One region of the Mesorhizobium sp. 113-3-9 genome, then DNA from elsewhere that is predicted to be linked to it. Evidence: riboswitches for the same ligand, from Rfam matches in the RefSeq annotation. Region 1 holds a riboswitch; each other region holds the start of a gene.
The links. A riboswitch is a leader RNA that binds a small molecule or an ion and turns the genes downstream of it on or off. The one in region 1 is predicted to bind thiamine pyrophosphate.
Positions count from the first base shown of each region.

Region 2: another riboswitch for thiamine pyrophosphate. It lies ahead of thiC (phosphomethylpyrimidine synthase ThiC); the one in region 1 lies ahead of thiB (thiamine ABC transporter substrate binding subunit).
Region 3: another riboswitch for thiamine pyrophosphate. It lies ahead of MesoLj_RS17295 (Ykof family thiamine-binding protein); the one in region 1 lies ahead of thiB (thiamine ABC transporter substrate binding subunit).

Region 1 covers NZ_AP023246.1:1,512,912-1,516,180, forward strand. The annotation lists gene MesoLj_RS07310 (ABC-F family ATP-binding cassette domain-containing protein) at 1-342, opposite strand, end outside; gene MesoLj_RS07315 (thiamine diphosphokinase) at 344-1,003, opposite strand; TPP riboswitch at 1,091-1,206, shown strand; gene thiB (thiamine ABC transporter substrate binding subunit) at 1,250-2,248, shown strand; gene thiP (thiamine/thiamine pyrophosphate ABC transporter permease) at 2,486-3,269, shown strand, end outside.
Region 2 covers NZ_AP023246.1:7,386,398-7,389,666, reverse strand. The annotation lists gene thiO (glycine oxidase ThiO) at 1-46, opposite strand, end outside; gene thiC (phosphomethylpyrimidine synthase ThiC) at 43-1,878, opposite strand; TPP riboswitch at 1,982-2,098, opposite strand; gene queE (7-carboxy-7-deazaguanine synthase QueE) at 2,380-3,117, opposite strand; gene queD (6-carboxytetrahydropterin synthase QueD) at 3,114-3,269, opposite strand, start outside.
Region 3 covers NZ_AP023246.1:3,547,232-3,550,500, reverse strand. The annotation lists gene MesoLj_RS17305 (ABC transporter ATP-binding protein) at 1-294, opposite strand, end outside; gene MesoLj_RS17300 (ABC transporter permease) at 291-1,109, opposite strand; gene MesoLj_RS17295 (Ykof family thiamine-binding protein) at 1,145-1,753, opposite strand; TPP riboswitch at 1,744-1,857, opposite strand; gene MesoLj_RS17290 (hypothetical protein) at 2,053-2,361, shown strand; gene MesoLj_RS17285 (formyltransferase family protein) at 2,486-3,269, opposite strand, start outside.

The sequences.
Region 1 (3,269 bases):
TTCGCCCGACAAGCCAAGATGCTCCATCAGATAGGAGGCGCGATAGGGATCGTCGGCAGGCCCGAGGCCCGCCTCGACATAGCCGCGAACGGTGGCGAAGCCCTCCATGTCGGGCATCTGTGGGAGGTAGCGGACCGTCGCCGAGGGTTGGCGGAAGACTTCGCCGTCCTGCGGCTCGATCAGGCCGGCGGCGATCTTGAGCAGCGTCGACTTGCCGGAGCCATTGCGGCCGACCAGCGCGATCTTGTCGCCGGCCGAAGCGGTCAAGGCGGCGCCGTCGAGCAGCGGCGTACCGCCGAAGGTCAGTTTTATCCCGTCGAGATTGAGAAGAGGCGGGGCCATGTCAGCTTTCGGGCAAAGGATAGGGATGGGCGAGCAGCAGCGCGCGGCCATGGCCGAGCGCGATTTCGAGGCGGCCCCCGGTCTTGTCGAACTTGACCTCGTTGGAGATGGTCAGTGATGAGCCGAAGGCCACCTCGACCTGATTCAGCGGCCATTTGGCACCGGCAACGGTCAGGCCGGCAAGTTCGGAAAAGCCGAGGATCGAAAACAGCGTGCCGTCGGCATAGTCGAACCCGGCCGTTCCCAACAGCAGCGGGACACCTTCCTGGGCACCGCTGGTCAGCAGCACCTCCGTTCCGGCCTCGGCTAGGCGCAGGGCGAGCGCCAGATGCAGGAAGGCATGGTCGGCGCGCTTGCCGCCGAACGCGCCCGCCAACACAAGGCGGGTCGCTCCGCGCTCAAGGGCTGCCGCGATCGCCAGTTCCCCGTCGGTCTTGTCTTTTTCCGCCGGGAAGGTCTGGCGTGGCACCGCGGCGAGGTCGGCGGGCAGGTCGGCCGGCACCGAATCGAAATCACCCACCCACAGTTCCGGCACAAGGCCGAGCAGCCTGGCATGGCCGATGCCGGCGTCGGCGGCGATCACGCGCGAGCCCTCGACCTGGCGGTCGAGCCGGGGCGTGCGGATGAGATCGCCGCCAAGCAGGATGGTGAATGTGCTCATATCCGGTGGCCTGTACCAGCCCGGCAGCGGAAACGGAAGGCGGCAAACTCCCACTTGCGTGGTTCCTCGGCCGGGCCTATGTGTCGAAACGCTCTAACGGGGTGCCGGCTGCGATCTTTCGCGGACCGGCTGAGAGGCAGTCTCGCCAACCCGCTGAACCTGATCCGGTTTGTACCGGCGGAGGGATTAGACGTTTCGGACAGTCCGACGCCTCAATTCCTTGTCACGCGAACGAAGGAGGCGCCGATGCGCACGCTTTTATACTCTCTTGTCTCAGCCATGGTTGTTGCGCTGTCGGGGCCGGCCTTGGCCAAGGACAAGCTCACCGTCTACACCTATGAGAGCTTTACCGCCGACTGGGGTCCAGGTCCCGTGGTGAAGAAGGAATTCGAGGCCGAATGCGGCTGCGATGTCGAGTTCGTCTCGGTTGCCGATGGCGTGGCGCTGCTCAACCGCGTCAAGCTCGAAGGCGCATCGACCAAGGCCGACATCGTGCTCGGCCTCGACACCAATCTCACCGCCGATGCCAAGGCCAGCGGGTTGTTCGCGCCGCATGGCGCGGTGAACGACGTTAATGTGCCGGGCGGCTGGAGCGACGATACTTTCGTTCCGTTCGACTACGGCTATTTCGCTGTCGTTTACGATACCGAGAAGCTGAAGACGCCGCCGAAGAGCTTGAAGGACCTGGTCGAAGGCAGCGCCGACGACAAGATCGTCATCCAGGATCCGCGCACCTCGACGCCGGGCCTCGGCCTGTTGCTGTGGGTGAAGTCGGTCTATGGCGACAAGGCGCCGGAGGCCTGGGCCAAGCTCAAGGCCAAGGTGCTGACCGTGACGCCCGGCTGGAGCGAGGCCTATGGCCTGTTCACCAAGGGCGAAGCGCCGATGGTGCTGTCCTATACGACGTCACCGGCCTACCACATGGTCGCCGAGAACACGCAGCGCTACCAGGCGGCTTCCTTCGAAGAGGGCGAATACCTGCAGATCGAGGTCGCCGGCATCACCACGACCGGAGCCAAGAATCCGCTGGCGGCAAAGTTCATCGCCTTCATGACCGGACCGAAATTCCAGGATGCGATCCCCGAGACCAACTGGATGTTCCCGGCCGGCAAGACCGACAAGCCGCTCAACCCGGCCTTCGACAAGCTTGTCAAGCCGACCAAGACCTTGCTGTTCAGCCCGGAAGAGGTCGCGGCCAACCGCAAGGCCTGGGTCGATGAATGGCTGGCGGTGATGAGCAAGTAGATTGGCCGTATGATCGAAAGATGATTGCTCTACGGCGCCCCCCTCTGTCCTACCGGACATCTCCCCCACAAGGGGGGAGATCGGATGCTATCGGTGATTTCGCCAATCGCCGACGCGGCGGGTATGAGCGAGGCGCGGAAACTGCCTATCTCCCCCCTCGTGGGGGAGATGTCCGGCAGGACAGAGGGGGGCGCGAAGGAACGCGACGCTCGCTAGAGGCATTCTGGGCGATCCAGCGTGCAACGCGCTGACTCCCGCATCACCGCCGGCATCATCGCGCTCGCCGCGATCACGCTGCTGATCGGTGGCGCGTTTGCCGGCTTGCTCATCGAAGGCGCCCATGATTTCTCGGGCGCCTGGGCGGCCTTCGATCCCTATCTCCTTCGCGTCGTGCGCTTCACGCTCTGGCAGGCAATCCTTTCGACGCTGCTTTCGGTCATTCCGGCACTCTTCGTCGCACGCGCCCTGTCGCGGCATCCGCGCTTCTTTGGCCGCGCCTTCATCCTGCAGCTCTTTGCCGTGCCGCTGGCGCTGCCGGCGATCGTCGCGGCGCTCGGCATCCTGGCGCTCTACGGTCGCGCCGGCTACTTCGCCGGGCTGTTCAGCGCGATTGGCGGCAGGGGCTGGCCTGGCATTTACGGCCTGTCCGGCATTCTCGTCGCCCATGTCTTTTTCAATCTACCGCTCAGCGTGCGACTGTTGCTCGAGGCGCTGCAGACCATTCCCGCCGACCAGTGGCGGCTGGCGAGCCAGCTCGGCATGGGCGCGCGGCCGGCGTTCCGGCTGATCGAATGGCCGACGTTGCGCGCGGCTCTGCCTGGCGTCGCCGGGCTGGTCTTCATGCTCTGCATCACCTCCTTCACCATCGTGCTGACACTCGGCGGCGGGCCGGCCGCCACGACGCTGGAGGTCGGCATCTATCAGGCGCTGCGCTTCGATTTCGATCCCGCGCGCGCGGTCGCCCTGACATTGCTGCAGATCGCCTTGACGTTCATCGTGGTCCTGGCGCTGACGCGGCTTG
Region 2 (3,269 bases), 1.7 Mb from region 1:
CTGCGGTGAGACCGGCGACGCCGGCCCCTTTGACCAGCACCCTCATGACCGCTCATGCGCCTCCGGCACCAGCGGTGTGCCGGTCTCGTCCGCCGGCACGTAGAGATCGCCGCCCTCGCGGTATTTCGCCGCCATCGCCGCCATGCCCTCCTTCTGCGCTTCGGCACGAATGTCGTGGGAAATCCGCATCGAGCAGAATTTCGGCCCGCACATCGAGCAGAAATGCGCCAGCTTGTGCGCTTCCTTGGGCAAGGTCTGGTCGTGGAAGGACCGCGCTGTTTCGGGATCGAGCGACAGGTTGAACTGGTCCTCCCAGCGGAACTCGAAGCGCGCGCGGGAAAGGGCGTCATCCCTGACTTTCGCCGCCGGATGCCCCTTCCCTAGGTCGGCGGCGTGTGCTGCGATCTTGTAGGTGATCACGCCAATCTTGACGTCGTTGCGATCGGGAAGGCCGAGATGTTCCTTCGGTGTGACGTAGCAGAGCATGGCGGTGCCGAACCAGCCGATCATGGCGGCGCCGATACCTGAGGTGATGTGGTCGTAACCCGGCGCGATGTCGGTCGTCAGCGGTCCAAGCGTATAGAAAGGCGCCTCGCCGCAGACGGCGAGTTGCTTGTCCATGTTCTCCTTGATCTTGTGCATCGGCACGTGGCCGGGCCCCTCGATCATCACCTGGCAATCCTTGGCCCAGGCGATCTTCGTCAGCTCGCCGAGCGTTTCCAGCTCGGCGAATTGCGCCGCGTCGTTGGCGTCGGCGATCGAGCCGGGACGAAGGCCGTCGCCGAGCGAAAAGGACACGTCATAGGCGCGGCAGATGTCGCAGATTTCGGCGAAATGCTCGTAAAGGAAGCTCTCCCGGTGATGGTGCAGGCACCATTTGGCCATGATCGACCCGCCGCGCGACACGATACCCGTGACCCGGTCGACCGTCAGCGGGATGTAGTGCAGCCGCACGCCTGCGTGGATGGTGAAATAGTCGACGCCCTGTTCGGCCTGTTCGATCAGCGTGTCGCGGTAGACCTCCCAGCTCAGATCCTCGGCGATGCCGTTGACCTTTTCGAGCGCCTGATAGAGAGGCACCGTGCCGATCGGCACCGGCGCATTGCGCACGATCCATTCGCGGATGTTGTGGATGTTGCGGCCGGTCGAGAGGTCCATCACCGTATCGGCGCCCCAGCGGATCGCCCAGACCATCTTTTCGACCTCCTCGGCCATCGAGGAGGTGACCGCCGAGTTGCCGATATTGGCGTTGATCTTGACCAGGAAATTGCGGCCGATGATCATCGGCTCGCTCTCGGGATGATTGATGTTGGCGGGAATGATTGCGCGCCCGCGAGCCACCTCGTCACGCACGAATTCCGGCGTGACGAGGTCGGGGATCGATGCGCCGAAGGCTTCGCCGTCGCGTTGCAGCGTGCCGCGCAGCATCTCGCGGCCGAGGTTCTCGCGGATGGCGACGAACTCCATTTCAGGCGTGATGATGCCGGCGCGGGCATAGGCAAGCTGCGTCACCGCCTTACCTGACCTGGCCCTGAGCGGCCGATTGCGAATGGGAAATTCCGGCGTCAGGCGCTCACCCACCGCGAATCCATTGTCTTCCGGCCGGACATGGCGGCCGTCATAGGCTTCGACATCGCCGCGCGCGGTAATCCATTCATGGCGAAGCCGGGCGAGGCCCTTTTCAATGCTGGTTTCGACTGTCGGGTCGGTATAGGGGCCTGATGGATCGTAGACGATGACGGGCGGCTCGCCGGCCGTTGGATGAACGGAGATTTCGCGCATCGGCACCCTGATCTGCGGGTGGAGGACGCCGGATTTGTGGATTTTCCGCGAGGCGGGCAGTGGTCCCGTCGACACGGCGGGGGTGAGGGCATTCATCGTGAGGCTCCTTTGCTCATGCATTGGAGACCCAGTTCTGTGCCGGAAGGATGAAAAGACGCTTTGGTCGGCCTGCCGAAACAGGACCTCGGGCGTAAACTCCCGCAAAGCGCTTGCACCGTCCCTACGCCAGTATGAACTGGATCAGGTTCAACGGGTCACTGCGCCGCGAAAGCCAGCAGTATCTCAGCCCCTTGCCGGGACTCCCCTGGTGAATGCATCGAATTGAACGGCCCGTCGCTATTTTGTCAAGCGCATTCGTCCCGCAGCGGTGATCGGCAACCAAACAAACCCAGCGGAAAAGCATGGTAGTATCGAGAGCAAGTCACGCTCCAGAGGAGCGGTGAAGCGCCCCCAATAAGGCGAGCCCTCATGCGGATTTCGGTGCCTTTTCCAGCACGGTGTTTTCGGGGCTTTCCGGAACGACGCTGCTGCCGCCCAGTTGGGTGAGATTGCTATAGAGGTCTGTCTTGCTCGTCGTCGGCAATCCTTCCCCTTCGGCTAGACGCCCCGTTTGTTTCCCCAGAGCAGAACATGAAGCTGCGGCAGTACACGCGCCTCGAACCACCTGTCACGGGTCACTTTTTCAACCAGCCATTCCATGCGCCTCATCACACCGGCCATGTCGATGAACCCGTCTTCGTTGCCGGGACGCGGCGGCGTGTGATTGCCGGGCTGCAGATAGACGGGTAATTGCGGGTAGCGCGCCGCGGCGTCTTTGGCATAGGCATAGTCATCTTCGTCGAAGACGACGAGCTTGAGCGCCGTCTGCGGCTTATCCTGCGCCGCCTCTAAGCAGGCGTCGAACGCGGCCCAATCTGTCGTCATTTCACTTGAGGGCGGCTTGGGGCTGAGTACCAGCACGTCGAGATCCGCGAACCATTGCTTAGACACCGAACCTTGGGTTTCCAATGCAAAACGGTAGCCCTCACCATGCCCGCGGTCGATCAACTGGCCAAGCGGCTGGATGGCCGGATTGCCGCCCGACAGCGATACCATCACGGGCTGACCGCCGGAAAGTGCAATGACCTTTTGCCAAACCGCGTCGGAAGACATCATCTCCCAATCATGGCGGAAGCGACGGTCCACCGCATGCAGGCTGTCGCACCAGGAACAGCGATAATCGCACCCGCCGGTTCTTACGAACACCGTCGGCAAGCCGATCAGCACGCCTTCGCCCTGAATGGTCGGCCCAAAAATCTCGCTCACCCGGATTCCGGGATGCAACGCGCAAGTCATGGTCGGTATTCCGCCCAGGTTTTCGGCGTCTCGCTCACCCGCACGGCGGAGGTTTCGGGTAGCCGCACCTTGCACCAGTCGTAGAAGTGCCTGGCCAGACATTCCGCTGTGGCATGGTCATGCCCCAGCACGTCGTTAAGATGCCGATGGTC
Region 3 (3,269 bases), 2.0 Mb from region 1:
CACTTCCAGCCCGAGCGTCGTGTTGTCGATGATGCGCCGCCACGGCATCAGCGCGTCGCGCTGCGGCATGAAGGCAAAATGCCTGCCATGATCGTCGAGCGGCGCGCCGTCGAACAACATGTCGCCCTCGCCATGCTCGGCACCCGTCAGGAGCTGGAACAGCGTCGACTTGCCGGCACCCGAAGGCCCAAGGATGGAGACGAATTCGCCGGCGCCAACGCTGAGCGAAATATCGGCGAGCACGTCGAGCCCACCGAATGCCTTGCGCACATGCCGCAATTCGAGCCGGCTCATCTCCGCGCGCCCTTCCCCGCCGGCTGCCGACCGGCCCGTTCCCAGGGCATGGCAAAGCGCTGCAAGAGCGCCGTCAGCCCGAACAGGACAAGCGTCAGCGCGGCGCTGACACCGACGGCGGCCAGCACAAGGTCGGGGCGGAAATTGTTCTTGGCGTTGAGCATGTAGATGCCCAGCCCTTTCGCCGCACCCGCATATTCGGCGAAGATGGCGCCGACCACCGCATAGGTGATGGAGATCCGCAGGCCCGCGAAGAAATAGGGCAGCGCCGAAGGCAGCCGCGCCAGCAAGAAGACGCGCCAGCGCCCTGCTCCCATGGCGCGCAGCATCTGGCCGATCTCGGTCTCGGTCGCCTCGTAGCCCTGCACCAGAGCCACCAGCATGGGAAAGAAGGTGACCAGCGCGACCAGCATGATCTTCGGGGCCAGCCCGAAGCCGAACCACAGCACCACCAGCGGCGCGATCGCCACCAGCGGCAAGGTCTGGCTGATGATGAAGACAGGAAACAGCGCGCGCCGCAGCGGCTGGAAGAAATCGACCAGCATGGACAGCAGAAAGGCGGCACTGAGCGAACAGGCAAAGCCGATCAGCGTGGCGCGGATGGTCGGAATAGCGTTGTCGACCAGCGCCCCGCGATTGAGCATCGCCTGTTCGAAGACGCGTGACGGCGCAGGCAGGATCGTCGGCTTGATACCGGAATAGGTAGCGTAGAGTTGCCACGCCACGAGCAGCAACCCGACCGAGATGACGGCGGGTACTGCCTTGGCAAGGGACTCCGCGAGCGGGCGCGGCACTGATGATGAGACCACGGGCATAACCTTTGACGGGGTCGCGCGAAAGCGCGGCCGGCTTAGACAGCCGACGGGCTGTTGGCCGAAACCGTGACGTCGAGGGTTACGTGGCCGGCACCCGGCCCGAAGCGGCAGAAGGCCTCGTTCAGTGCTGAAAAGATCGCGCCCGTGTCGCCGCGCAATTTGGTGCAGAAGTTCTTGGAGCGATCGTAGACTCCGGACTGCTTCAGGAAATCGATGCAGCCATAGATCTCGTCCATGTGGTCGCCGGTGCCCATCACATAGAGCGAGAATTGCGCCGCCGCCGGCTGGCCGGTGGCAGCAGCATCGCGCACCGCGGCGATGGCGGCTTCCTTGCGTGGGCCGAGCGGCCCGACAGGTCCGCCAAACGCGTCGGAGCGGCAGATCGGATCGTCCGGCTCACCCGGGCAGCCGCGCGAAATGGCCGCCGACAGCACGCAATGCTTGCCGGTCCGCGCCGCCGCCACGAACAGATCGCGCAGCGCCGGGAACAACACCTCGGGTGGTCCGACCAGCAAGGTCGAAATGTCGTCGGTCTCGATCCTGAGCCTGTCCCGGTAGGGATCGAGTGCGCCGAGCGCACCAAGGATGACACCGACGAAATCGTCAGCCATGGGATATAGGGAAATCTGTGCGCCTGAAAACATCGCCCGCCTCGCTCCGCTGGTATTACCCAGATCAGCTTCTAGGGTCTGTGGGCTTGCCGCCCCCGTCTCAGCCCCGACCGTACGGAGCACCCCTGTGGATGGACGCGTTAAAGCACCATTCGAACTGAAGGGGAAGCTGTTTTTTCGGCGCAATGGGCCAAAAACATTGCACCAGATCTGATCACGGGATGGACGCCGGAGGGTCCTCCCCGCGCGAATTTTATCGGGAACCTTCGCCAAGCCGCGAGGTTGACCCACCAGTCGCAACGCGACGAGTTCACAGAAATGGAGACAGAACCATGTTCATGAAAATCCTCGCAGCTTCGGCGTTCACCGTTGCTCTTGCCACATCCGCGATGGCGCAAAGCAATAGCGCAAACGGCACGGACGGGTCGGGCGGCAGCGGCCAGTCAATCACAGTGGACCCCAGCACGCCGGCCTCACCCAATACGGTTGATCCGGCGGCGACCAACAGCACCACCACCGCGCCGGGCGACATGAATTCCAATGCGGATAAGAACTGCCCGACCAATCCCCAGGGCGCGCAGAGCGACGCCAACGGCAACGCAACCGCACCGACGGTGAACGACAACAACTGCGGCAAGTAATTTCGATCGCAGCCAGGAAAGTCGCGGAGCGCAAGCGCCGCGACTTTTCCGCGTTTACCGGTCTTGATGAACGGGGTGGTCTGCTTTCGGCAAGTCCCTTGCTCGAGTCGTTTCTCGCTGACCGCTATTTCAGGACCCGACTTCTGACTTGAGAGCGCGCGAAAGCGTCGCGCAATTTCAAGAGCCGTTTGAGCAGGTGGCCATAGGCCAGATACCGGACCCTGCCATCGGCAAGATCGAACTCCACGGTGCCCCATCGTGCCACCGGCACTTGTCCGGTCGGCGACCCTAGCCGTTCGATCTGGAACCCCAGCCTGACCTTGTGGCCGGCGACATCGAGATAGATCCCTGGAATATTGCCCAGCACGTGCCACAACCGATCGACATGCTCGATCGACATGGCCGGCGAGATCATCGTGTGGGCAGATTCAAGCCGCGCCCAGATGAAATCGCCGGCCGGCTGCCGTGTCCCCGAAAGGCTGCCCTTGCAGTAGGCCGGCGCCACCTCGCTCACCAGCGTGCACATCGCGCTTGCCAAGCCGTCGATCAAGGCCCGCCGCGACGCCCAGTCTGTTTCCGAAAACGACACCTGCCCAAGGATGTCGCCGTCGTCGAAGGCGGCGGACATCTTATGCAGCGTCACACCGCCATGAACGGCATGCTGGCCGTCCACCGCCAGGCGGTGGAGAGGATGCGGGCCCCGATAGTTGGGCAGCAGCGCCGGGTGAAGATTGAGCCCGCCCTTGGGAAAGATGCTCAGCAATTGCGGCGGGACCAATGTGGGGAAAGCATAGCAGATCAACACAGCGGCCTCGACCTGCGACAATTGCTTGCCGAGCGTGTCCCAATCATAAGGTCGCCCGAATTCGATCAGTCTTGCCGGCGTGTCGCCGATATAGCGTCTGAGC